DNA from 2 places in the Pseudomonas glycinis genome. Region 1 is predicted to be linked to the other one. Evidence: predicted binding sites of a transcription regulator. Region 1 holds the regulator's gene; the other holds the start of a gene.
The links. The regulator sigma-54, encoded in region 1, starts transcription at its own class of promoters, with help from an activator protein. The targets are predictions, from matches to a motif close to ANTGGCATNNANNTTGCTNT.

Region 1 (11,356 bases):
ACAATTGCTGCCGGCGCTGTTGCATCTGGTCCAGGCCATCGAGCGCAAGGCCGAGCAAGTGCATCACCATGTGAAGACCGGGCGCACCCACCTGATGGACGCGATGCCGGTGCGCATGAGCCAGGTGCTCAACGGTTGGGCGCAGCAGCTCAAGGCCAATATCGGCCATCTGCAGGATTTGCTGCCAAGCCTGCAAGCGCTGTCGCAGGGCGGCACCGCGGTCGGTACCGGGATCAATGCGCATCCGGAGTTCGCCGCGCGATTCAGTCGGCATCTGAGCCAACTGACCGACGTGCAGTTCACCCCGGGCAAGGATCTGTTCGCGCTGATTGGCTCGCAGGACACTGCGGTCTCTGTCTCCGGCCAGCTCAAAGCTACTGCGGTGTCGCTGATGAAAATCGCCAACGACCTGCGCTGGATGAACTCAGGTCCCCTGGCCGGCCTCGGCGAAATTGAACTGCAAGCGCTGCAACCGGGTTCATCGATCATGCCCGGCAAGGTCAACCCGGTGATCCCGGAAGCCACAGCGATGGTCGCTGCGCAAGTGATCGGCAACGACTCGGTGATCACCGTGGCCGGCCAATCCGGCAACTTCGAACTGAACGTGATGCTGCCGATCATCGCGCACAACCTGCTGAGCAGCATCGAACTGCTGGCCAATTCCAGTCGCCTGCTCGGTGACAAGGCAATCGCTACTTTCAAGGTCAACGAATCGCGCTTGCAAGAAGCGTTGTCGCGCAACCCGATTCTGGTCACCGCGCTCAACCCCATCATCGGTTACCAGAAAGCCGCCGAAATCGCCAAGCAGGCCTACAAGGAAGGCCGCGCGGTGATCGACGTCGCTCTGGAACACACCGACCTGTCGCGCAGCCAGCTGGAAGAGTTGCTCAACCCCGAGAAACTCACCGCCGGCGGCGTGTAAACCCCGCAACCGCTTTGGAGGCTCACCATGGAGCACTGGAAACGCACGATCGAACGGGCCAATCGCTGCTTCATGCTGGGCGAACTGATCGACGCCCGTGAGGCTTACCTGCAAGCCCTGGCCCTGGCGCAAGTGTTGTTCGAACGCTGGGCGGATGCCGACGAAGCGGTGGCGGCCTGCGTCGTCTCTCATCACAACCTCGCCGACCTGCATTTGCGCCTGAACCAACCGGAGGAGAGCGCCGAATACCTGTGCGCTATCCATCAACGTTTGTTGCAGACCATGCAGGACGAACGCCTTCGCCCGGCGCTGCGTGAGGCGGCGTTGCGCCAGAGCAGCAAAACCTACGTCGAACTGTTGAATTTCATCAGCGAGCACGGCGAGTACCCGCGCACCCAGCGCCTGCTGCATCCGGACACCGGCAATGCCCGCCGCGCCTCAAATCCCCATCAGTATGGAGTCCACTGAAATGGCTTTTACCTTGCCTGCCTTGCCTTATGCCTACGATGCCCTCGAGCCGCACATCGATGCGCAGACCATGGAAATCCATTACACCAAGCATCACCAGACCTACATCAACAACCTCAATGCCGCCGTGGAAGGCACCGAGTTTGCCGAGTGGCCGGTGGAAAAACTCGTCGCCAGCGTCCAGCAGCTGCCGGAAAAACTTCGCGCGGCGGTGATCAATCAGGGCGGCGGCCACGCCAACCATTCGCTGTTCTGGGAAGTGATGGTGCCCAACGGTGGCGGCAAGCCCAACGGCGCTCTGGCCAAGGCCATCGACGAGCAACTGGGCGGACTCGACAGTTTCAAGGAAGCCTTCACCAAGGCCGCGCTGACCCGTTTCGGCAGCGGTTGGGCCTGGCTCAGCGTGACACCGGAGAAAAAACTGGTCGTGGAAAGCAGCGGCAATCAGGACAGCCCGCTGATGACCGGCAACACACCAATCCTTGGTCTCGACGTCTGGGAGCACGCTTACTACCTGCGTTACCAGAACCGTCGCCCGGAATACATCAACGCGTTCTACAACGTGATCAACTGGCCGGAAGTTGCTGCGCGCTATCAGGCCGCACTGGTTTAAGCCTTCAATAAAAACAATCAGGGCTGACTATGGGCACGGAAACACTGGCGATTGGCAGCGGGCGCATGTTTCGTTACGCGGTGGGCTCGCTGTTGCTGCTGGCGGGGATGACTTTGCTGGTCGCCCACGGTTTGCAGTGGCTGAATCTGGAACCGCGGCTGTTGCGCGCCTTGCAGGGCGGTGCCATCTGCGCCTTGGGCACGGCGCTTGGCGCCGTGCCGGTGCTGGTGGTCCGGCGCATGCCGCAGGCACTCAGCGACACCTTGCTGGGATTTGGTGCCGGGGTGATGCTGGCGGCGACGGCGTTTTCGCTGATCGTGCCCGGCATTGCTGCGGCGGAGAGTCTTGGTCTTACGCCGTGGGCCGCCAGTGGCCTGATCTGCTTCGGCATCCTGCTCGGCGCGTTCGGTCTGTATCTGGTGGATCGGCGCGTTTCGGGTGCCTCGCCGGAGATGCTCGTCGGCACGCTGGAGCATCCGGTGATTCCACCACGAATCTGGCTGTTCGTGTTCGCCATCATCGCGCACAACATTCCGGAAGGCATGGCGGTCGGGGTGTCTGCCGGCGGCGGGATGGCGGACGCCGACAGTCTGGCGATGGGCATTGCGTTGCAGGATGTGCCGGAAGGGCTGGTGATTGCGTTGGTGCTGGCCGGGGCGGGGATGTCACGGTTCAGGGCGTTTCTCATCGGCGCGGCGTCTGGGCTGGTCGAACCGGTATTTGCACTGGTATGCGCGTGGCTGGTGAGTCTGGCTCAAGTGCTGTTGCCGCTGGGACTGGCGTTGGCGGCCGGGGCGATGTTGCTAGTGGTGACCCACGAAGTGATTCCGGAGTCGCGCCGTCATGGGCATGACAAGCTGGCAAGTCTGGGCCTGTTGGTCGGGTTTTGTTTGATGATGGTGATGGATACGGCGTTGGGGTGAATGGAGGCGAGGAACAGTGTCCCCGCCTCGCGGATTATTCACCTTCGTCGAAATATCTTTCGATCAGATCGACCAATGCGTCCATGGCTTCCTGAGCCTGTTCGCCTTCGGTGCTCAAATGGATTTTGGTGCCTTTACCCGCCGCGAGCATCATCATTGCCATGATGCTCTTGCCGTCGACAGTCGTTTCAGGTGTGCGTCCCACCCGGATCGTGCAGTCTGGATACTGACCGGCCACGCCGACGAATTTGGCCGATGCCCGAGCATGCAGACCCAGCTTATTGATGATTTCGATTTCACGAGCAGGCATCGCGGTGTGGATCCTTTAGGTGAGGTCGCGGTGGCGAACCTGGACGTTCTTCAGGGTTTTCTGCAGGGCCTGGCCCAGACGTTCGGTCAGGTAGACGGAGCGGTGGTGCCCGCCGGTGCAGCCGATGGCAATGGTCACGTAGGCGCGGTTGCTGGCGGCGAAACGTGGCAGCCACTTGTTCAGGTAGGCGTAGATGTCCTGATACATTTCTTCGACATCCGGCTGCTGCGCCAGATAATCGGCCACAGGGGCATCGAGGCCGGACTGAGCGCGCAGCTCGGGTTTCCAGTACGGATTGGGCAGGCAGCGCACATCGAACACGAGGTCGGCGTCGACCGGCATGCCGCGCTTGAAGCCAAATGATTCAACCAGAAACGCCGTGCCGGGCTCAGGCTGATTCAACAGACGCAACTTCAGGGTATCGCGCAGTTGATACAGATTCAGGCTGGTGGTGTTGATTTTCAGGTCGGCCAGATCGGCGATCGGACCAAGCAGGGCGGTTTCGTCGTGAATCGCCTCGGCCAGTGAGCGATTGGCGTTGCTCAGCGGGTGACGACGACGGGTCTCGGAAAAACGCTTGAGCAGGGTTTCCTCGTCGGCGTCCAGGTACAGCACATCGCACTTGATATGCTTGGCACGCACGTCTTCGAGCAACTCAGGGAAGCGTGACAGATGGCTGGGCAGGTTGCGCGCATCGATCGACACGGCGACCAGCGGCTGCGCCAGTTCCGTGTGAATCAGCGCACGCTCGGCCAGTTCCGGCAGCAAACCGGCCGGCAGATTGTCGATGCAGTAGTAGCCGTTGTCCTCAAGGACATTCAGGGCGGTACTTTTACCCGAGCCCGAACGGCCACTGACAATGATCAAACGCATGATTAGTGCCCGTTCTGCTCGTCCAGTACAACCTGGTACAAGGCTTCGTTGCTCGCGGCGCTGCGCAGTTTTTCACGAACTTCCTTGCGGTCGAGCATGCTGGCGATCTGGCGCAACAACTCCAGATGCGCGTCGGTTGCGGCTTCCGGGACAAGCAGTACGAATAGCAGGTCCACCGGAGCGCCGTCGATGGCGTCGAAATCGATTGGGGCTTCAAGATGCAGCAGGGCACTGACTGGTGCCGTGCAGCCCTTGAGGCGGCAGTGGGGAATGGCGATGCCGTTGCCAAAACCGGTGGAACCGAGTTTTTCACGGGCGATCAGCGCCTCGAAGACTTCCTGCATCGCCAGATCCGGCACTTCGCGGTGGATCAGGTTGGCAATCTGTTCGAGGGCTTTTTTCTTGCTGCCGCCCGGCGCGTTCACTTGGGAACGGCCGGGGGTCAGGATGGTTTCAAGTCGGATCATGGGATAGGGGTGTTAACGACCGGTCGCGCCCTGGAGGAGGCTCTGGGTCTTTTCCTTATGCTTTTTGAGTTGGCGATCCAGCTTGTCGGTGAGTGAGTCGATCGCAGCGTACATGTCGGTATCTTCTGCGTTGGCGACCACTTCGCTGCCGGGGATATGCAAGGTGGCTTCGATCTTCTGCTTCAGCTTTTCGACGCACATCGTGACCTGCACGTTGGTGATCTTGTCGAAATGTCGCTCCAGTCGCTGGAGTTTTTCCTCGATGTAGGAACGCAGAGGTTGGGTCACTTCCAGTTGGTGTCCACTGATGTTGACTTGCATACAGCTTCTCCTTCGTTGCCAGAGCATAAAGCGGCAGGCCGAAAAGCCTGCCACTGGAACGCTGTAACGTGGCTTACATCAACCGCTTGCGTTCGCTCGAAGGCGCGATTCCGAGGGATTCGCGGTACTTGGCGACGGTGCGGCGAGCCACCTGAATGCCTTGTGCCTCCAGTAAACCAGCGATCTTGCTGTCACTCAACGGCTTTTTCTGATTTTCCGCGGCGACCAGTTTTTTGATGATCGCGCGGATCGCCGTGGACGAGCATTCGCCGCCTTCGGAGGTGCTGACGTGGCTGGAGAAAAAGTATTTCAGCTCATAAATACCGCGCGGGGTATGCATGAATTTCTGTGTGGTCACCCGGGAAATCGTCGATTCGTGCATGCCGACCGCTTCGGCGATGTCATGCAATACCAACGGCTTCATCGCTTCGTCGCCGTACTCGAGGAAACCGCGCTGATGTTCGACGATCTGCGTGGCCACTTTCATCAGGGTTTCGTTGCGGCTCTGCAGGCTCTTGATGAACCAGCGGGCTTCCTGCAACTGGTTGCGCATGAAAGTGTTGTCGGCGCTGGTGTCGGCACGTTTCACAAACCCGGCGTACTGGGCATTGACGCGCAGACGTGGCACCGATTCCTGGTTCAGCTCGACCAGCCAGCGCTCGTTGTCCTTGCGCACGATCACATCGGGAATGACATATTCGGCTTCGGTCGACTCGATCTGCGAACCGGGACGCGGATTGAGACTCTGCACCAGTTCGATGACCTGGCGCAGCTCGTCTTCCTTGAGCTTCATCCGGCGCATCAACTGGCTGTAATCGCGACTGCCGAGCAGGTCGATGTAATCGGCTACCAGACGCTTGGCCTCGGTCAGCCACGGCGTCTTCGCGGGCAACTGACGCAATTGCAGCAGCAGGCATTCGCTGAGGTTGCGGGCGCCGATCCCGGCAGGCTCGAATTGCTGGATGCGATGCAGGACGGCTTCGATCTCGTCGAGCTCGATGTCCAGTTCAGGATCGAACGCTTCAAGAATTTCTTCGAGGGTTTCGTCCAGATAGCCCTGATTGTTGATGCAGTCGATCAGGGTCACGGCGATCAGGCGATCGGTGTCGGACATCGGCGCCAGGTTCAGTTGCCAAAGCAGATGGCTCTGCAGGCTCTCGCCGGCGGATGTGCGGGTGGTGAAATCCCACTCATCGTCATCGCTGCTCGGCAGGCTGCTGGCGCTGGTCTGGTAGACGTCTTCCCAGGCGGTATCCACTGGCAGTTCGTTGGGGATGCGCTCGTTCCACTCGCCATCCTCGAGGTTGTCCACCGTCGGGGCGGTTTCCTGGTAGGAGGGTTCCTGGATTTCGGCGGGCTTCTGTTCGGCGTTGTCGGCCAGAGGATCGGCATTGTCGAAGTCGTCGCCTTCTTCCTGGCGTTCGAGCATCGGATTGGATTCCAGAGCCTCCTGGATCTCCTGTTGCAGGTCCAGGGTCGACAATTGGAGCAGGCGGATGGCCTGTTGCAGCTGCGGTGTCATCGTCAGCTGCTGGCCCATTCTCAAGACTAGCGATGGTTTCATGGCAGGGGCTTAACACCTTATTCGCCGGCGCTTTGCGCCATCCACTACAGGGCGCCGAAGCGCCAAACTTAAGCAAATTATATGCCTGAAACTGAAGTGTTTGCCTAGAGCGCCGTAACAATTAAAGCGGATAAATGCGCCTTGAATCGATACAGCGCTGTCGCGCTTACAGGCGGAACTCGTGACCCAGATACACTTCCTTGACCAGATCGTTGGCCAGGATGGTCTCGGCATCACCTTCTGCGATCAGTTGACCGTCGTTGACGATGTAAGCGGTTTCGCAGATATCCAGCGTCTCACGGACGTTGTGGTCGGTGATCAGCACACCGATGCCCTTGGCCTTGAGGTGGTGGATGATCTGCTTGATGTCGCCGACCGAGATCGGGTCGACACCGGCGAACGGTTCGTCGAGCAGGATGAATTTCGGCGCAGTGGCCAGGGCGCGAGCGATTTCCACCCGGCGGCGCTCACCACCGGACAGGCTCATGCCGAGGTTGTCGCGGATGTGGCTGATGTGGAATTCCTGCAGCAGGCTTTCCAGCTCCTTGCGCCGACCGGCCTTGTCCAGCTCCGGGCGGGTCTCGAGGATCGCCATGATGTTGTCGGCGACCGACAGTTTTCGGAAGATCGACGCTTCTTGCGGCAGATAGCCGATACCGGCCTTGGCGCGGCCGTGCATCGGCTGGTGGCTGACGTCCAGATCATCGATCAGCACACGGCCCTGATCCGCCTGCACCAGGCCGACGATCATGTAGAAGCACGTGGTCTTGCCTGCGCCGTTCGGGCCGAGCAAGCCGACGATCTGCCCGCTGTCGATCGACAGGCTGACGTCACGCACGACCTGGCGGCTTTTATAGGCCTTGGCCAGGTGCTGAGCTTTCAGAGTTGCCATTACTGGGATTTCTCTTCGGTTTTCTTCTTCGGCTGGATCACCATGTCGATGCGCGGGCGCGATTCGGTGACCTTGCTGCCCGTGGCGCGACCGGCGCTGGCCAGTTTCTTCACGGTGTCGTAGACGATTTTTTCGCCCTGGGTGACGTTGTTGTCCTTGTCGATAACCTTGGCCTTGTCGATCAGCACCACCCGATTCTGCTGGGCGTGGTATTGAATCGTCACGCCGTAGCCCTTGACCGGGTTGGCGTCGCCCTGGGTCTGCAACTGCTCGAAATAGGCCAGGTTGCCGACCGAGGTCACCACATCGATGTCGCCATTGGGCGCGCGCGTCATGGTCACGGTGTTGCCTTTAACGATCATCGAGCCTTGGGTAATGATCACGTCACCTTTATAGGTGGCAATGCCATTCTTGTCGTCCAGTTGGGCGTCGTCGGCCTGAATGCGGATAGGCTGCTGCTGATCGTTCGGCAGGGACCAGGCGCTCGCGCTTCCCAGTGCTGCGCCCAGACTGAGCAAAATAGGGAGGGTTTTAACGAGCCTCATACTGTCCTCTTACGTTCGATTGCAGGTGTATCCTGCTGTCCTTCAGGTACGCTTTCATTCCGACGCCAGTCGATACGCCGCCAGCGCCCTCGATTCTAACGGGTTGCGCAGTCTGCGCATATTCCTGCTGCGGGAACACGGTCATGCGGGTGCTGGTGATCAGGGTGCCGCGCTGTTTCTCGTCGGTGCGCTGTACGCGTACCGAGTCGATCAATTCCACTTCGGTACCGCCGGAATTCACTTCGCCGCGCTCACTGGTCACGTGCCACGGGAAGTCGGTGCCGCGATACATGTTCAAATCAGGCTTGGTCACCAGGGTGACATCTGTAGCCTTGACGTGCTCGGCCTTGTCGGAAGTCATCTCGTACTGCACCTTGCCGTCCGGCAGGTACTGAATGGTATGCGTGTTGGTCGCGTACCAGTCGATCGGATTCTCGGCAGCCGAAACCGGTGGCTTGTCGAGGAAGCGTTCCGGGCTGATGTTCCAGTAGCCGACCGCAGCGAAAATCGCCGCGATGCAGCCGAACAGCAGGAAATTGCGAAACTTTTTGCTAAACATGGTCAGGCTCACAGGTACGCGGCGTTGGCCGCTTCGAGGCGGCCCTGGGCGCGCAGGATCAATTCGCAGAATTCGCGGGCGGCACCTTCGCCGCCACGGGCGCGGGTAACGCCGTGGGCGTGTTCGCGGACGAAATCGGCAGCGTTGGCCACCGCCATGCCCAGCCCTACACGGCGGATCACCGGCAAGTCTGGCAGATCGTCACCGAGATAGGCGACTTCTTCATAGCTTAGGCCCAGTTGCGCGAGCAGGCCGTCGAGCACCACCAGTTTGTCTTCCCGCCCCTGAAACAGGTGCGGGATGCCGAGGTTCTTCGCGCGGCGCTCGACCACCGGGGTCTTGCGACCACTGATGATCGCCGTCTGCACGCCGGCATTCATCAGCATCTTGATGCCTTGGCCGTCGAGGGTGTTGAAGGTCTTGAACTCGCTGCCGTCTTCGAGGAAGTACAGGCGGCCGTCGGTGAGCACACCGTCGACGTCGAAGACTGCCAGTTTGATCGCTTTGCCGCGTTGCAGCAGATCGTTGCTCATTACATGACTCCTGCGCGCAGCAGATCGGAGAGGTTGAAGGCGCCGATCGGGCGATCCTCCTCGTCGACGACTACCAGGGCGTTGATTCGATGGTCTTCCATGATTTTCAGGGCTTCGGCGGCGAGCATGTCGGGCCGGGCGGTCTTGCCGTGGGCGGTCATCACCTGATCGATGGTGGCGCTGCGGATGTCGATCGCGCGATCCAGGGTGCGGCGCAAATCACCGTCGGTGAAGATCCCGGCGAGCTTGCCATCGGCTTCAATAATAGCGGTCATGCCCAGCCCCTTGCGGGTCATTTCCATCAGCGCGTCCTTGAGCAGGGTACCGCGTTGTACCTGCGGCAGCTCCTGTCCAGCGTGCATGACGTTTTCGACTTTCAGCAGCAGGCGACGGCCAAGGGCGCCGCCGGGATGCGAGAAGGCAAAATCTTCAGCGGTGAAACCACGCGCTTCCAGCAAGGCCACGGCGAGGGCGTCGCCCATGACCAGCGCTGCAGTAGTAGAAGAGGTCGGCGCCAGATTCAACGGACAGGCTTCGTGCTCGACATGCACATTGAGATTGACCTCGGCAGCCTTCGCCAATGGCGACTGCGGATTACCGGTGACGCTGATCAGCTGGATACCCAGGCGTTTGATCAATGGCAGCAGCGTTACGATTTCGTTGGTCGAGCCGGAGTTCGACAGGGCCAGAATCACATCGTCGCGGGTGATCATGCCCATGTCGCCGTGGCTGGCTTCGGCCGGATGCACAAAAAACGCCGGAGTGCCGGTGCTGGCCAGGGTGGCGGCGATCTTGTTGCCGATATGCCCGGATTTGCCCATGCCGACCACGACCACGCGGCCCTTGCTGGCCAGAATCATCTCGCAAGCGCGTACGAAATCGGCGTCGATATGGGCCATCAAGCCTTGGACGGCTTCCACTTCGAGGCGGATGGTGCGTTGTGCCGATTGAATCAGGTCGCGGGTTTTGCTCATGTCAGAATCGTATGGGCCGATGAAAAGGCGGCGATTATAGCGGTTATGTGGCAAAGCCTCACGCAAGTTCGACGTGCTTTGTCATTACTGGTTACCAAAACCCTCTGAAACTCGCTCGGGCCCTCTTCAGTCGGCGATCTTGGCCGGGTTCTCGCTTGGGCGCTCAGCCTTTGCAGTGATATAGTTCGCCGCCAGTTCGGCCTGCCCGGGATGCAGGTGTTTCCGAGGAAAGTCTGGCATCCCAGTGAGAGGCTGCATCGCAAGGAGTTTAGATGAGTGCCGATAACGCCTACGCGGTCGAGCTGAAGGGAGTCTCCTTCAAGCGCGGTGCGCGGAGCATTTTCAATAACGTCGATATCCGCATCCCGCGCGGCAAGGTCACCGGCATCATGGGGCCTTCCGGCTGCGGCAAGACCACGCTGCTGCGCCTGATGGGCGCGCAGTTGCGGCCGTCCGGCGGCGAAGTCTGGGTCAACGGGCAGAACCTGCCGACGCTGTCGCGCAGCGATCTGTTCGATGCGCGCAAGCACATGGGCGTGCTGTTTCAGAGCGGTGCGCTGTTTACCGACCTCGATGTGTTCGAGAACGTGGCCTTTCCGCTGCGGGTGCACACTCAACTGCCGGAAGACATGATCCGCGACATCGTCCTGCTGAAATTGCAGGCGGTGGGGCTGCGTGGCGCCATCGAGCTGATGCCGGACGAACTGTCCGGCGGCATGAAGCGCCGCGTGGCGCTGGCCCGGGCGATTGCCCTCGATCCGCAGATTCTCATGTACGACGAGCCCTTCGTGGGCCAGGACCCGATCGCCATGGGCGTGTTGGTGCGCCTGATCCGCCTGCTCAACGATGCTCTGGGCATCACCAGCATCGTGGTTTCGCACGATCTGGCGGAAACCGCGAGCATTGCCGACTACATCTATGTAGTGGGCGATGGTCAGGTGCTGGGCCAAGGCACACCGGATGAGCTGATGAATTCCGATGATCCGCGTATCCGCCAGTTCATGACCGGTGATCCCGATGGCCCGGTGCCGTATCACTTTCCAGCGACGGATTACCGCGCAGATCTTCTGGGGAAGCGTTGATGCGCAGAATTTCATTGATGGAACGCGTGCGTCGGTTCGGCGAATCGGCGATCGACGCGGTCGCGGTGTTTGGTCGAGCGACCCTGTTCCTGTTTCACGCCCTGCTGGGCCGTGGCGGTATCAGCGGTGGTTTCGGCCTGCTGGTCAAGCAGCTGCATTCGGTCGGCGTCATGTCGCTGGTGATCATCGTGGTCTCCGGTATTTTCATCGGCATGGTCCTGGCGTTGCAGGGCTTCAGCATTCTTTCCAGCTATGGTTCAGAGCAGGCGGTGGGGCAGATGGTCGCCCTGACGCTGCTGCGTGAACTGGG
Region 2 (11,356 bases), on a different contig from region 1:
AAGCTGGCACCGAACAGGCTCAGGCATAGCACGGCGTTGTCCCAGTGCTGGGTCGCGTAATACAGGGTGATGAAAGTGGCGATGGTGCCGAAGCCGATCGAGCCCAGCGCGAGCCCGCAGCCGTGGGGGAAGACTTTGCCCAGCACATGCATGAACGGCAGGCGTTCACCGGCAACAATTGGCGCCGCAGTCTTCGGCCATGCCAGCGCCAGACCGAGCAGGGCGAGAAGGATGATGCTCACGCCCATGCTCCACAGCCCCAGCCTGCTTACCAGCCAGACACCGAACGGCGCGCCGATCGCCAGGGCGCCGTAACTGGCGATGCCGTTCCAGGAAATCACTTTCGCCGTATTCGCAGCGCCGACCCGGCCGATGCCCCAGCCAATCGAACCGGAACCGACCAGGCTTTCCGCACTGCCCAATACCAGACGGCCGATCAACAGGCTGATCAGGCTCAGCAGTGGCAGGTTCGGTGTCCACGCGGAAATCAGCATGAACACACCGCTCAAGCCGCAACCAGCGAGGCCGATCATCACTGCGCGTTTGCTGCCCTGGTTGTCGATGATCTTGCCCGCGTACGGGCGGCTGAGCAGGGTGGCGAGATATTGCACGCTGATCACCAGCCCGGCGATCACCGCACCGAAACCCAGGTCACTGTGGACGTAGCCCGGCAGCACGGCCAGCGGGATGCCGATGTTCAGGTAACCAATGAAGGTGAAAAGGACGATGGAGACTACTTGCAGCGTAACCGTCAGCGGACGCTGGGGCTCGGGTATAGACGACATGGGTAACGATCCACGGGAGCAGCAGATTAGATAGGCTGCTCATGATACCGGCGTGAACCGCTCAAGGGCGGGGAAAAGTAAAACTATTTGCCGGGTGGCGCTTTCAGGATTTCGCCGGAGCGACAAGTTGCGTGGTGACGAGGGCGGCGAGGGCGTTTTCTTCGCTGCCGAAACGCTCGAGCAGGGCGGCCTGTTTCTCGGGCGAGAGGCGATTCCAGATCTCGATCATTTTCTCGGTGGCGCCGATCAGCACGGCAGCTTGGCTTTCGGAAAATTCATCGGTCATGGCGGGCTCGGGTTTCAGGCAGTGTGGAAAGCGCATGTTAGCGCTTTCCACACGGTCTGTACGGCGGGTCTTACTCTTCGCTGTCAGCTTTGCGGCTGTCAGCGGCTTCTTGCGGCTCGGGCTTTTCAGCGCCGGCGTGTTGCGGGGTCGTCTGCTCAGGTACGTGCAGGCTTGGGAAGGGGAGATTGGGAATCTCGTGCATGGTTGCGCTCCTCGCTAAGTCTGTTGATAGATCAGGTGCTCCGCGCTTTACAAAGCCTGCGCAGGATACAGCAGGAAAAATGACAATCAGACTTTTAATTCAAATTAATGCGACAGATGGCCGCAGGGCGCGAGATCAACCGAAAACTAAATGTTGCTGATCGTTCCCACGCTCTGCGTGGGAATGCCTCAATGGACGCTCTGCGTCCGCTGTTGGGACGCGGAGCGTCCCGGGCTGCATTCCCACGCAGAGCGTGGGAACGATCAGTCGGGCGGGGGGATTATTTGCAGGCGTCAGCGATCGCGTCCGCAAGCGATGCGAGGCGGGTGGCGTCAATGCCGGCGACGTTGGCCCGGCCCGAGCTGACCATGTACACGCTGTGCCGCTCGCGCAGGGTTTTCACCTGTTCCGGCGACAGGCCGGTGTAGGAGAACATCCCGCGTTGCACGCCGATGTGCGCGAAACGCTCACGCAAACCGTGGGGTTCCAGCGCTTCGACCAGACCGCTGCGCAACTGCGCGATACGCAAGCGCATCGCTTCCACTTCATCGGCCCAGCGCGCTTTCAGCTCTGGATCGGCGAGGATGGTCGCGACCACCGCCGCGCCGTGATCCGGCGGCGTCGACCACAGATTGCGGGCGATATTGGCCAGTTGGCTGCGGATGTCGATGAGCTTGTCGGCGCTGGTCGCGCAGACGATCAGCGCACCGGTACGGTCGCGATACAGGCCGAAGTTCTTCGAGCAGGAACTGGTGATCAGCAGCTCCGGCACTTGCGCCGCGAACAACCGGGTCGACCAGGCGTCCTGCTCCAGGCCATCGCCAAAACCCTGATAAGCGAAGTCGATCAGCGGCAGCAGATCGCGGCTGCGCACCACTTCAAGCACGCGCTTCCAGTCGTCATGGCTCAGGTCGAAACCGGTCGGGTTGTGGCAGCACGCATGCAGCAACACCACGTCGCCCTTTGGCACTTCCCTGAGCACGGCGAGCATCGCTTCGACGTCGAGGCGGTTGTCACTGCCGACGTACGGGTAGTGGCTGACCTTGACCTTGGCGGCGGCGAAAATGGTTTCGTGGATCGGCCAGGTCGGGTTGCTCAACCACACGCCTTTACCCGGCAGGCATTGCGCAATGAAGTCTGCCGCCAGCCGCAAGGCACCGGTACCGCCCGGGGTCTGGGTGGCGCCGGCGCGTTGTTCGGTGATCAGTTGCGAGTCGGCACCGAGTACCAGCTCATTGATGACCTTGCCGAACAGCGGATTGCCGTGGCCACCGATGTAGGTCTTGGTGTCCTGGCTTTCGACCAGTCGCGCCTCGGCGATTTTCACCGCTTCGGGAATCGGCGTCCGGCCCTGGGCATCCTTGTAGACGCCAACGCCAAGGTCGAACTTGCGCGGATTGGCATCCTGCGCATAGGCCTCCATCAAACCGAGAATCGGGTCGCCGGGGACCCGGCCGATGGCGTCGAAGTGCATTACTTGCGTCCTTCTGCGGTCTTGGCCACTTCGTCAGTGCGCGCAGCCATGATGAAGTCGTTGCGGTGCAGGCCTTTGATCGAATGGCTCCACCAGGTCACGGTGACTTTGCCCCACTCGGTCAGCAGGCCCGGGTGGTGACCTTCGGCCTCGGAGATCTCGCCGACGGCGTTGGTGAACGCCAGCGCGTGTTTGAAGTTCTTGAACAGGAAAACTTTTTCCAGCTGCATGATGCCGTCGCGTACTTCGATGTTCCAGTCAGGGATCTGCTTGATCAGGATCGGCAGTTCTTCATCGCTGACTTGTGGCGCATCGGCGCGGCAGGCTTCGCAGTGGGCTTGGTTCAAAGTCGACATGGTGGATTCCTGAAAACGAGTGTGTTTTTTATTAAAGCGCGTGTGCCGCCAATGCCGTCACGCTAAAGCAAAGTGGCGGCGACGGACAGACGCAATTGTCAGCAAAAGTCGCGGTTCAGGCGGCTTTGGGTTTCGGCGGAAATTTCGGCGCGTGCAAGCCCAGCTGCATGCCTTGGCGAACCATGGCCATGATGTCTTCATGGGCCACATCGAACAGGCGCTTGAGATTGGGCAGGACGAAGTACAGCGGTTGCAGGATGTCGATGCGATACGGCGTGCGCATGGCTTCCAGCGGATCGAAGAGCTGATGCTCGGGCTCGTCCGACAGGCAGTAAACGGTTTCTTTCGGCGAGGACAGAATCCCGCCACCGTAGATGCGCTTGCCCTGCGGGGTGTCGACCAGACCGAATTCGATGGTCATCCAGTACAGCCGCGCCAGATACACGCGCTCTTCCTTGGTCGCTTGCAGGCCGAGCTTGCCGTAGGTGTGGGTGAATTCAGCGAAGTACGGGTTGGTCAGCAACGGGCAATGACCAAAGATCTCGTGAAAGATGTCCGGCTCTTGCAGGTAGTCGAGTTCTTCGCGGGTACGAATGAAGGTGGCGACGGGGAATTGCTTGCTGGCAAGCAACTCGAAAAACGTCTGGAAGGGAATCAGCGCTGGCACCCGGGCAACCTGCCAGCCGGTGGTCTCGCCGAGCACTTTGTTGATCTCGGCCAGTTGCGGGATGCGGTCGTGGGGCAGACCGAGTTTTTCGATACCGTCCAGGTATTCCTGGCACGCGCGACCTTCGATCACCTTCAACTGGCGAGTGATCAGCGTGTTCCACACCGCGTGTTCTTCGGCGGGGTAGTCGATAAAACCTTGCGCATCGGGCTCGCGAGCCACGTATTGCGTCTGCTTCATGCTGCTCTCCTGCTAGGAAATTCGTTTTTGTTATGTCCAGCGATGGCTAAAGGAATACCCCAGAGCGCGAAGCTGCGCAGCACGTTGAGCCGCGCATGCGTAGGAAATTTCGTCGAGTTTCGTAAAGTTATCGTTACGCATTGTCGGATAATCAGCAATTACGGTGATTGGCGGGTTTGAAAAGGGCAGGGGCTGTCACATAATCTTGACAACTATCTGCGTGCCTCGACAGAAACTCTGCCTCGGGCGCGCCACCAAACCCTGTGGGAGCGAGCCTGCTCGCGAAAGCGGTCTGTATGACACATCGATACTGGATGTGCTGGCGCCTTCGCGAGCAGGCTCGCTCCCACAAGGACATGTGTTTACCTCTCAAACCTGTCGGGCCTTTTTCTATGCGCATCAAAGTCCACTGCCAGAACCGCATCGGCATCCTGCGCGACATTCTCAATCTGCTGGTGGCGTACGGGATCAACGTTGCCCGCGGTGAAGTTGGCGGTGAGCATGGCAATGCGATCTACCTGCACTGCCCGAACCTGATCAACATCCAGTTCCAGGCGTTGCGCCCCAAGTTCGAGGCGATCGGCGGGGTGTTCGGGGTCAAGCGCGTCGGGCTGATGCCCAGTGAACGCCGGCACATGGAATTGAACGCACTGCTTGGCGCGCTGGAGTTTCCGGTGCTGTCGATCGACATGGGCGGCTCGATCGTTGCGGCCAACCGCGCGGCGGCGCAGTTGCTCGGCGTGCGCGTCGATGAGGTGCCGGGGATTCCGCTGTCGCGCTACGCCGAGGATTTCGACCTGCCCGAACTGGTGCGCGCCAACAAATCGCGGATCAACGGCATGCGCGTCAAGGTCAAGGGCGACATCTTTCTCGCCGACATCGCGCCGCTGCAATCGGAGCACGATGACAGCGAGGCCATGGCCGGCGCCGTATTGACTCTGCACCGCGCCGATCGGGTCGGCGAGCGCATCTACAATGTGCGCAAGCAAGAGCTGCGCGGTTTCGACAGTATTTTCCAGAGCTCGAAAGTCATGGCCGCTGTGGTCCGCGAAGCGCGACGCATGGCGCCGCTGGATGCGCCGCTATTAATAGAAGGCGAAACCGGCACCGGCAAGGAACTGCTCGCGCGCGCCTGTCACCTCGCCAGCCCGCGTGGACAGTCACCGTTGATGGCGCTCAACTGCGCCGGACTGCCGGAGTCGATGGCCGAGACCGAACTGTTCGGCTACGGCCCCGGCGCTTTCGAAGGCGCTCGCGCTGAGGGCAAGCTTGGCCTGCTGGAGTTGACCGCTGGCGGCACGCTGTTTCTCGATGGCGTCGGCGAGATGAGCCCGCGCTTGCAGGTCAAATTGCTGCGCTTTCTTCAGGATGGTTGCTTCCGTCGCGTCGGCAGTGATGAAGAGGTCTATCTGGACGTGCGGGTGATCTGCGCGACGCAGGTGGACTTGTCCGAATTGTGCGCGCGCGGCGAGTTTCGCCAGGATCTCTATCACCGCTTGAACGTACTGTCGCTGCACATCCCGCCGCTGCGCGAATGCCTCGACGGTCTGACGCCGCTGGTTGAGCACTTTCTCGACCAGGCCAGTCGGCAGATCGGCTGTCCGCTGCCGAAGCTGGCCCCGGCGGCGATGGATCGTCTCAGCCATTACCACTGGCCGGGCAACGTGCGGCAGCTGGAGAACGTACTGTTCCAGGCGGTTTCCCTGTGCGACGGCGGCACGGTCAAGGCCGAACATATTCGCCTGCCGGATTACGGCGTGCGTCAGCCGCTTGGCGATTTTTCCCTCGACGGAAATCTCGACGAGATCGTCGGGCGTTTCGAGAAAGCGGTGCTGGAACGCTTGTATTCCGAGCATCCGAGCAGTCGGCAGTTGGGCAAGCGGCTGGGTGTTTCGCACACGACGATTGCCAACAAGTTGCGTGAGTATGAGGTTGGCAAAACCTCCGAAAGCTAAATAGAGCCTTTGTGGCGAGGGGATTTATCCCCGATGGGCGGCGAAGCCGCCCCGCTTTTCCTTCCCAGCGACCTCATTTGCAGGCTTGGCGACTGCTGCGCAGCCGAACGGGGATAAATCCCCTCGCCACAGGATCGCCATCCCCCGCCGAACTCAGGATTGCCACTAACCGGCATGACACCGCCGGTTTTTCGTCTTCGACCCATTTCAGATTCCCCCTCCGATCCCCTCAAGTCCCCTGTTTGCCGGGCCTTCGCCCGCCAATAAAAAGTTGGTCTGCAAATTGCTTATGGCTGAGCAGTACAGCGGTGGGCGGCAAACGTCCGGCATGCAGAGGAAACACAGTGGACAAGTACCTTTATGTGGCAATGACCGGCGCCAGCCAGAACGCACTGGCGCAGCGGGCGCATGCCAACAACCTGGCGAACATCTCCACCAACGGCTTCCAGCGCGACCTCGAGCAGGCGCGTTCGATGCCGGTGTTCGGTGACAGCTTTCCGGCGCGCGCGTTTGCCATGAGCGAACGTCCCGCCACCGACTTCACGCCGGGCTCGCTGGTGCAGACCGGGCGTGAACTCGACGTCGCGGTATCCGGCAACGGTTTCATCGCCGTGCAAAACCCCAGCGGTGGTGAAAGCTACGTGCGCACCGGCAGCCTCAACATCGACGCCCTCGGCGTATTGCGCGCCGGCAACGGCATGCCGGTGATCGGTAATGGCGGCCCGATCGCCGTGCCGCCCGAGCAGCAGGTCGAAGTCGGTGAAGACGGCACCATCAGCATTCGCGCAATGGGCGAAGGTCCGCGCGTCATGGCCGAAGTCGACCGGATCAAGCTGGTCAATCCGGACATCAAGAACATGAACAAAGGCCTCGACGGTTCGATTTACACCAAGGACGGCCAGCCGGCGCAAGCCGACGCCAACGTCAAACTGGTCTCGGGTTTCCTCGAGTCGAGCAACGTCAATGCCGTGGAAGAAATGACTTCGGTGCTGGCGCTGGCCAAGCAGTTCGAGTTGCACGTCAAGATGATGAACACCGCCAAAGACGACGACCAGGCCATGGCTCGGGTCTTGCAGATCAGCTAATTATCAGAACGTCGCGCCGTAAAACAGGCGCACGAGGAGAATCGAATGCTTCCGGCTCTATGGGTTGCCAAAACCGGTCTGTCCGCCCAGGACACCAACCTGACCACCATTTCCAACAACCTGGCGAACGTTTCGACCACGGGTTTCAAACGTGACCGTGCCGAGTTCCAGGACCTGCTCTATCAGATCAAGCGTCAGCCAGGCGCCCAGTCGACCCAGGACAGCGAACTGCCGTCGGGTCTGCAAGTGGGTACCGGTGTGCGCATTGTCGGCACCCAGAAAAACTTCACCGCTGGCAGCCTGCAAACCACTGAGCAGCCGCTGGACATGGCCATCGACGGTCGCGGTTTCTTCCAGATCCTGCAGCCGGACGGCACCACGTCCTACACCCGTGACGGTACTTTCCACCTCGACTCCAATGGCCAGATCGTCAACGCCAGCGGTTTCGCGCTGGAGCCGGCGATCATCATTCCTAACGATGCGCAGACCTTCACTGTCGGCCGTGACGGCACCGTGTCGATCACCATCGCCGGCAATCCGGCCTCGCAAGTGATCGGCAACCTGCAGACCGCTGACTTCATCAACCCGGCCGGCCTGCAAGCCGTGGGCAACAACCTGTTCCTGGAAACCGCGGCTTCCGGCGCGCCGCAGGTCGGCACCCCGGGCCTGAACGGTTTCGGTACCACGCTGCAGAACACCCTGGAAACCTCGAACGTCAGCACCGTTGAAGAGATGGTCAACATGATCACCACTCAACGCGCCTACGAGATGAACTCCAAGGTGATCTCCACCGCCGACCAGATGCTCTCGTTCGTAACGCAGAATCTGTAATCCAGTCTTTGGGGCGGCCTGAGGTCGCCAGCAACACCGTGAGGTAGGGTCATGAAGCGCTTTGTATCTGTTCTGGCATTGAGTGGGGTCGTCTCGCTCGCGGGCTGCGTCGCCCCGACGCCCAAGCCCAATGACCCTTACTACGCCCCGGTGTTGCCGCGCACACCGTTGCCGGCGGCGGCCAACAACGGCTCGATCTATCAGGCCGGCTTCGAGCAGAACCTGTACAGCGACCGCAAGGCGTTCCGGGTCGGTGACATCATCACCATCACCCTGAACGAGCGCACGCAGGCAAGCAAGAACGCCAACTCGCAGATGGACAAGAACAGCGATAACTCGATCGGCCTGACCTCGTTGTTCGGCTCCAGCCTGACCACCAACAACCCGATTGGTGGCGGTGACCTGAGCCTCAACGCCGGCTACAGCGCCGACCGTTCGACCAAGGGCGACGCCAAGTCCGGGCAGAGCAACAGCCTGACCGGCTCGATCACCGTGACCGTGGCCGACGTGCTGCCCAACGGCATCATTGCCGTGCGTGGCGAGAAGTGGCTGACGCTCAATACCGGTGACGAGCTGGTGCGCATCGCCGGCATGGTCCGCGCCGATGACATCGCGACCGACAACACTGTGTCGTCGACCCGTGTCGCCGATGCGCGCATCACCTATTCGGGTACCGGCGCGTTTGCCGACACGAGTCAGCCAGGCTGGTTCGACCGCTTCTTCCTCAGCCCGCTGTTCCCTTTCTAGGTGGCTACGTTGAATCTGAAAAGCCTCATGCTGGCCGCGTTGTTGTTGCCGGTTGCCTTCACTGCACATGCCGAGCGGCTGAAAGACATCGCCAGCATTTCCGGCGTGCGCTCCAACCAGTTGATCGGTTACGGCCTGGTGGTCGGGCTTAACGGTACCGGCGACCAGACGACGCAGACCCCGTTCACCCTGCAGACTTTCAACAACATGCTCTCGCAGTTCGGCATCAAGGTGCCGCCGGGATCGGGCAACGTGCAGTTGAAGAACGTCGCGGCGGTGTCGGTGAGTGCTGATCTGCCAGCGTTTGCCAAACCGGGTCAGCAGGTCGACATCACCGTTTCGTCGATCGGTAACTCCAAGAGCCTGCGCGGCGGCACTTTGTTGCTGACGCCACTCAAGGGTATCGACGGCAACGTCTATGCAATCGCTCAGGGCAACCTCGTGGTTGGCGGTTTCGACGCTGAAGGCCGTGACGGTTCGAAGATTACCGTCAACGTTCCGTCGGCCGGGCGCATCCCTGGCGGTGCCTCGGTTGAGCGTTCGGTGCCGAGCGGTTTCAACCAGGGCAACAGTCTGACGCTGAACCTCAACCGCTCCGACTTCACCACCGCCAAGCGCATCGTCGACAAGATCAACGACATGCTCGGCCCTGGCGTCGCACAAGCCATTGATGGCGGTTCGATCCGTGTGACTGCACCGCTCGATCCGAGCCAGCGTGTCGACTACCTGTCGATCCTGGAAAACCTTGAAGTCGATCCGGGCCAGGCCGTCGCCAAAGTCATCATCAACTCGCGTACCGGCACCATCGTCATCGGCCAGAACGTGAAAGTGTCGCCAGCCGCCGTGACCCACGGCAGCCTGACCGTGACCATCACCGAAGACCCGATCGTCAGCCAGCCTGGCCCGCTGTCCAACGGCCAGACCGCCGTCGTACCGCGCTCGCGGGTGAATGCCGAACAGGAAGCCAAACCGATGTTCAAGTTCGGCCCGGGCACCACCCTCGACGAGATCGTCCGTGCGGTGAACCAGGTCGGCGCGGCACCAGGTGACCTGATGGCAATTCTCGAAGCTCTGAAGCAGGCCGGCGCATTGCAAGCCGACCTGATCGTGATCTGAGGCCGGCCCCCATGGATATGCGCAAAAGCGGTCTGGTCAGCAGCAGCGATTCGGGTTCCTACTCCGACCTCAATCGTCTGAACCAGCTCAAGGTCGGCGACAAGAACAGCGACGAGAACATGCGCAAGGTTGCGCAGGAATTCGAGTCGCTGTTCCTCGGCGAAATGCTCAAGTCGATGCGCTCGGCCACCGAAGCGCTTGGTCAGGACAACCCGCTGAACACGCCGGCGGCCAAGCAGTATCAGGAAATGTACGACCAGCAACTGGCGGTTTCCATGTCCCGCGAGGGCGGTGGTATTGGCCTGGCCGACGTGCTGATCCGCCAGATGTCGAAGAACAAGCCGATGGCGCCGGGCGAGGCTGCGGCTGCGTCCGCCGCCAAGCAGCAGGAAGCGCTGGCCAAGGCCGCCGCCGTGCCGACGCCGATTGCCGCTGGCACCGTCGCCACCGGTCCGCTGTCCCGCGTCAACGGCGAGCGTCCGTTGTGGGCATCGCGCTCGGTGCATGCGCCGAACAACACCGATATTTCCCATCGCAACGACATGGCGCTGATCAACCAGCGGCGTCTGGCATTGCCGCCGAAACTGGCCGACCGCTTGCTCGCTGGTCTGGTGCCGTCGGCGCCGAGCGTGGCCACTGCCAGCACTGCGGCCGCAGCGACCAACGCCTTGCCGCAACGGGCTGCGACTAACGCCGTCACAGGCTCCGGTGCGTTGTACAACGGCGACTGGCTGGCCCGTGCCGAAGAGCAGAAAGCCGCTGGCGGCCAGATGCAGGTCTACGGCCGCGCCATGGCGCAGATTCCGCTGGCACCGGCGAAAAAGGCCTTCAGTTCCGCCGACGAATTCGTCAACACCATGCTGCCGATGGCCAAGGAAGCTGCCGACCGCATCGGCGTCGATCCGCGTTATCTGGTGGCGCAAGCGGCACTGGAAACCGGTTGGGGCAAATCGGTCATGCGCGCCCAGGACGGCAGCAGCAGCCACAACCTGTTCGGCATCAAGGCGAGCAGCAACTGGAAGGGCGATTCGGCCCGCGCGATCACCAGCGAGTTCCGCAATGGCGCGATGGTCAAGGAGACGGCCGAGTTCCGTTCCTACGCCTCGTACAAGGACAGCTTCCACGATCTGGTGACGTTGCTGCAGAGCAACAATCGCTATCAAGAAGTGCTGAAGTCGGCCGATAACCCAGAACAGTTTGTACGCGAGTTGCAGAAGGCCGGTTACGCCACTGACCCGAACTACGCGACGAAGATTTCGCAAATTGCCAAGCAGATGAACAGTTTTGAAAACTACGCTGCGGCGGGTGTCTCCACCACGCCTTTATAAGGCACCAGGTAATAAGGTCTGAACCATGAGTTTGCTCAATATCGGGATGTCGGGACTGTCGGCCAGCCAGTCCTCTCTGGCTACGACAGGCAACAACATTGCCAACGTCGACACCGCCGGTTATTCACGTCAGCAAACCGTGCAGGGCACCAAGTCCTCGCAGCAGTACGGCAGCGTTTTCATCGGCACGGGCACGACCCTGGCTGACGTGCGCCGGGTGTACAACTCGTACCTGGAATCGCAGCTGCACACCGCGACTTCGCTGGACAGCGAGTCGGCCGCGT

Region 2: a site for sigma-54 is predicted at 6,236-6,255, ahead of ACYSTU_RS25105 (flagellar basal body rod protein FlgF). Genes of this name have one in related genera too.

Annotation. Positions count from the first base shown of each region.
Region 1 is NZ_JBTYHF010000011.1:54,996-66,351, reverse strand. It holds gene ACYSTU_RS24025 (class II fumarate hydratase) at 1-922, shown strand, start outside; gene ACYSTU_RS24020 (DUF2753 family protein) at 950-1,390, shown strand; gene ACYSTU_RS24015 (superoxide dismutase) at 1,392-2,003, shown strand; gene ACYSTU_RS24010 (ZIP family metal transporter) at 2,033-2,926, shown strand; gene ACYSTU_RS24005 (HPr family phosphocarrier protein) at 2,961-3,236, opposite strand; gene rapZ (RNase adapter RapZ) at 3,252-4,109, opposite strand; gene ptsN (PTS IIA-like nitrogen regulatory protein PtsN) at 4,112-4,576, opposite strand; gene hpf (ribosome hibernation-promoting factor, HPF/YfiA family) at 4,589-4,897, opposite strand; gene ACYSTU_RS23985 (RNA polymerase factor sigma-54) at 4,971-6,461, opposite strand; gene lptB (LPS export ABC transporter ATP-binding protein) at 6,628-7,353, opposite strand; gene lptA (lipopolysaccharide transport periplasmic protein LptA) at 7,353-7,898, opposite strand; gene lptC (LPS export ABC transporter periplasmic protein LptC) at 7,885-8,457, opposite strand; gene ACYSTU_RS23965 (KdsC family phosphatase) at 8,466-8,990, opposite strand; gene ACYSTU_RS23960 (KpsF/GutQ family sugar-phosphate isomerase) at 8,990-9,964, opposite strand; gene ACYSTU_RS23955 (ATP-binding cassette domain-containing protein) at 10,237-11,046, shown strand; gene mlaE (lipid asymmetry maintenance ABC transporter permease subunit MlaE) at 11,046-11,356, shown strand, end outside.
Region 2 is NZ_JBTYHF010000012.1:97,312-108,667, forward strand. It holds gene ACYSTU_RS25070 (MFS transporter) at 1-776, opposite strand, end outside; gene ACYSTU_RS25075 (hypothetical protein) at 889-1,071, opposite strand; gene ACYSTU_RS25080 (hypothetical protein) at 1,142-1,273, opposite strand; gene ACYSTU_RS25085 (amino acid aminotransferase) at 1,554-2,747, opposite strand; gene ACYSTU_RS25090 (4a-hydroxytetrahydrobiopterin dehydratase) at 2,747-3,103, opposite strand; gene phhA (phenylalanine 4-monooxygenase) at 3,219-4,010, opposite strand; gene ACYSTU_RS25100 (sigma-54-dependent transcriptional regulator) at 4,403-5,965, shown strand; gene ACYSTU_RS25105 (flagellar basal body rod protein FlgF) at 6,310-7,050, shown strand; gene flgG (flagellar basal-body rod protein FlgG) at 7,096-7,881, shown strand; gene flgH (flagellar basal body L-ring protein FlgH) at 7,933-8,628, shown strand; gene ACYSTU_RS25120 (flagellar basal body P-ring protein FlgI) at 8,656-9,744, shown strand; gene flgJ (flagellar assembly peptidoglycan hydrolase FlgJ) at 9,756-11,072, shown strand; gene flgK (flagellar hook-associated protein FlgK) at 11,098-11,356, shown strand, end outside.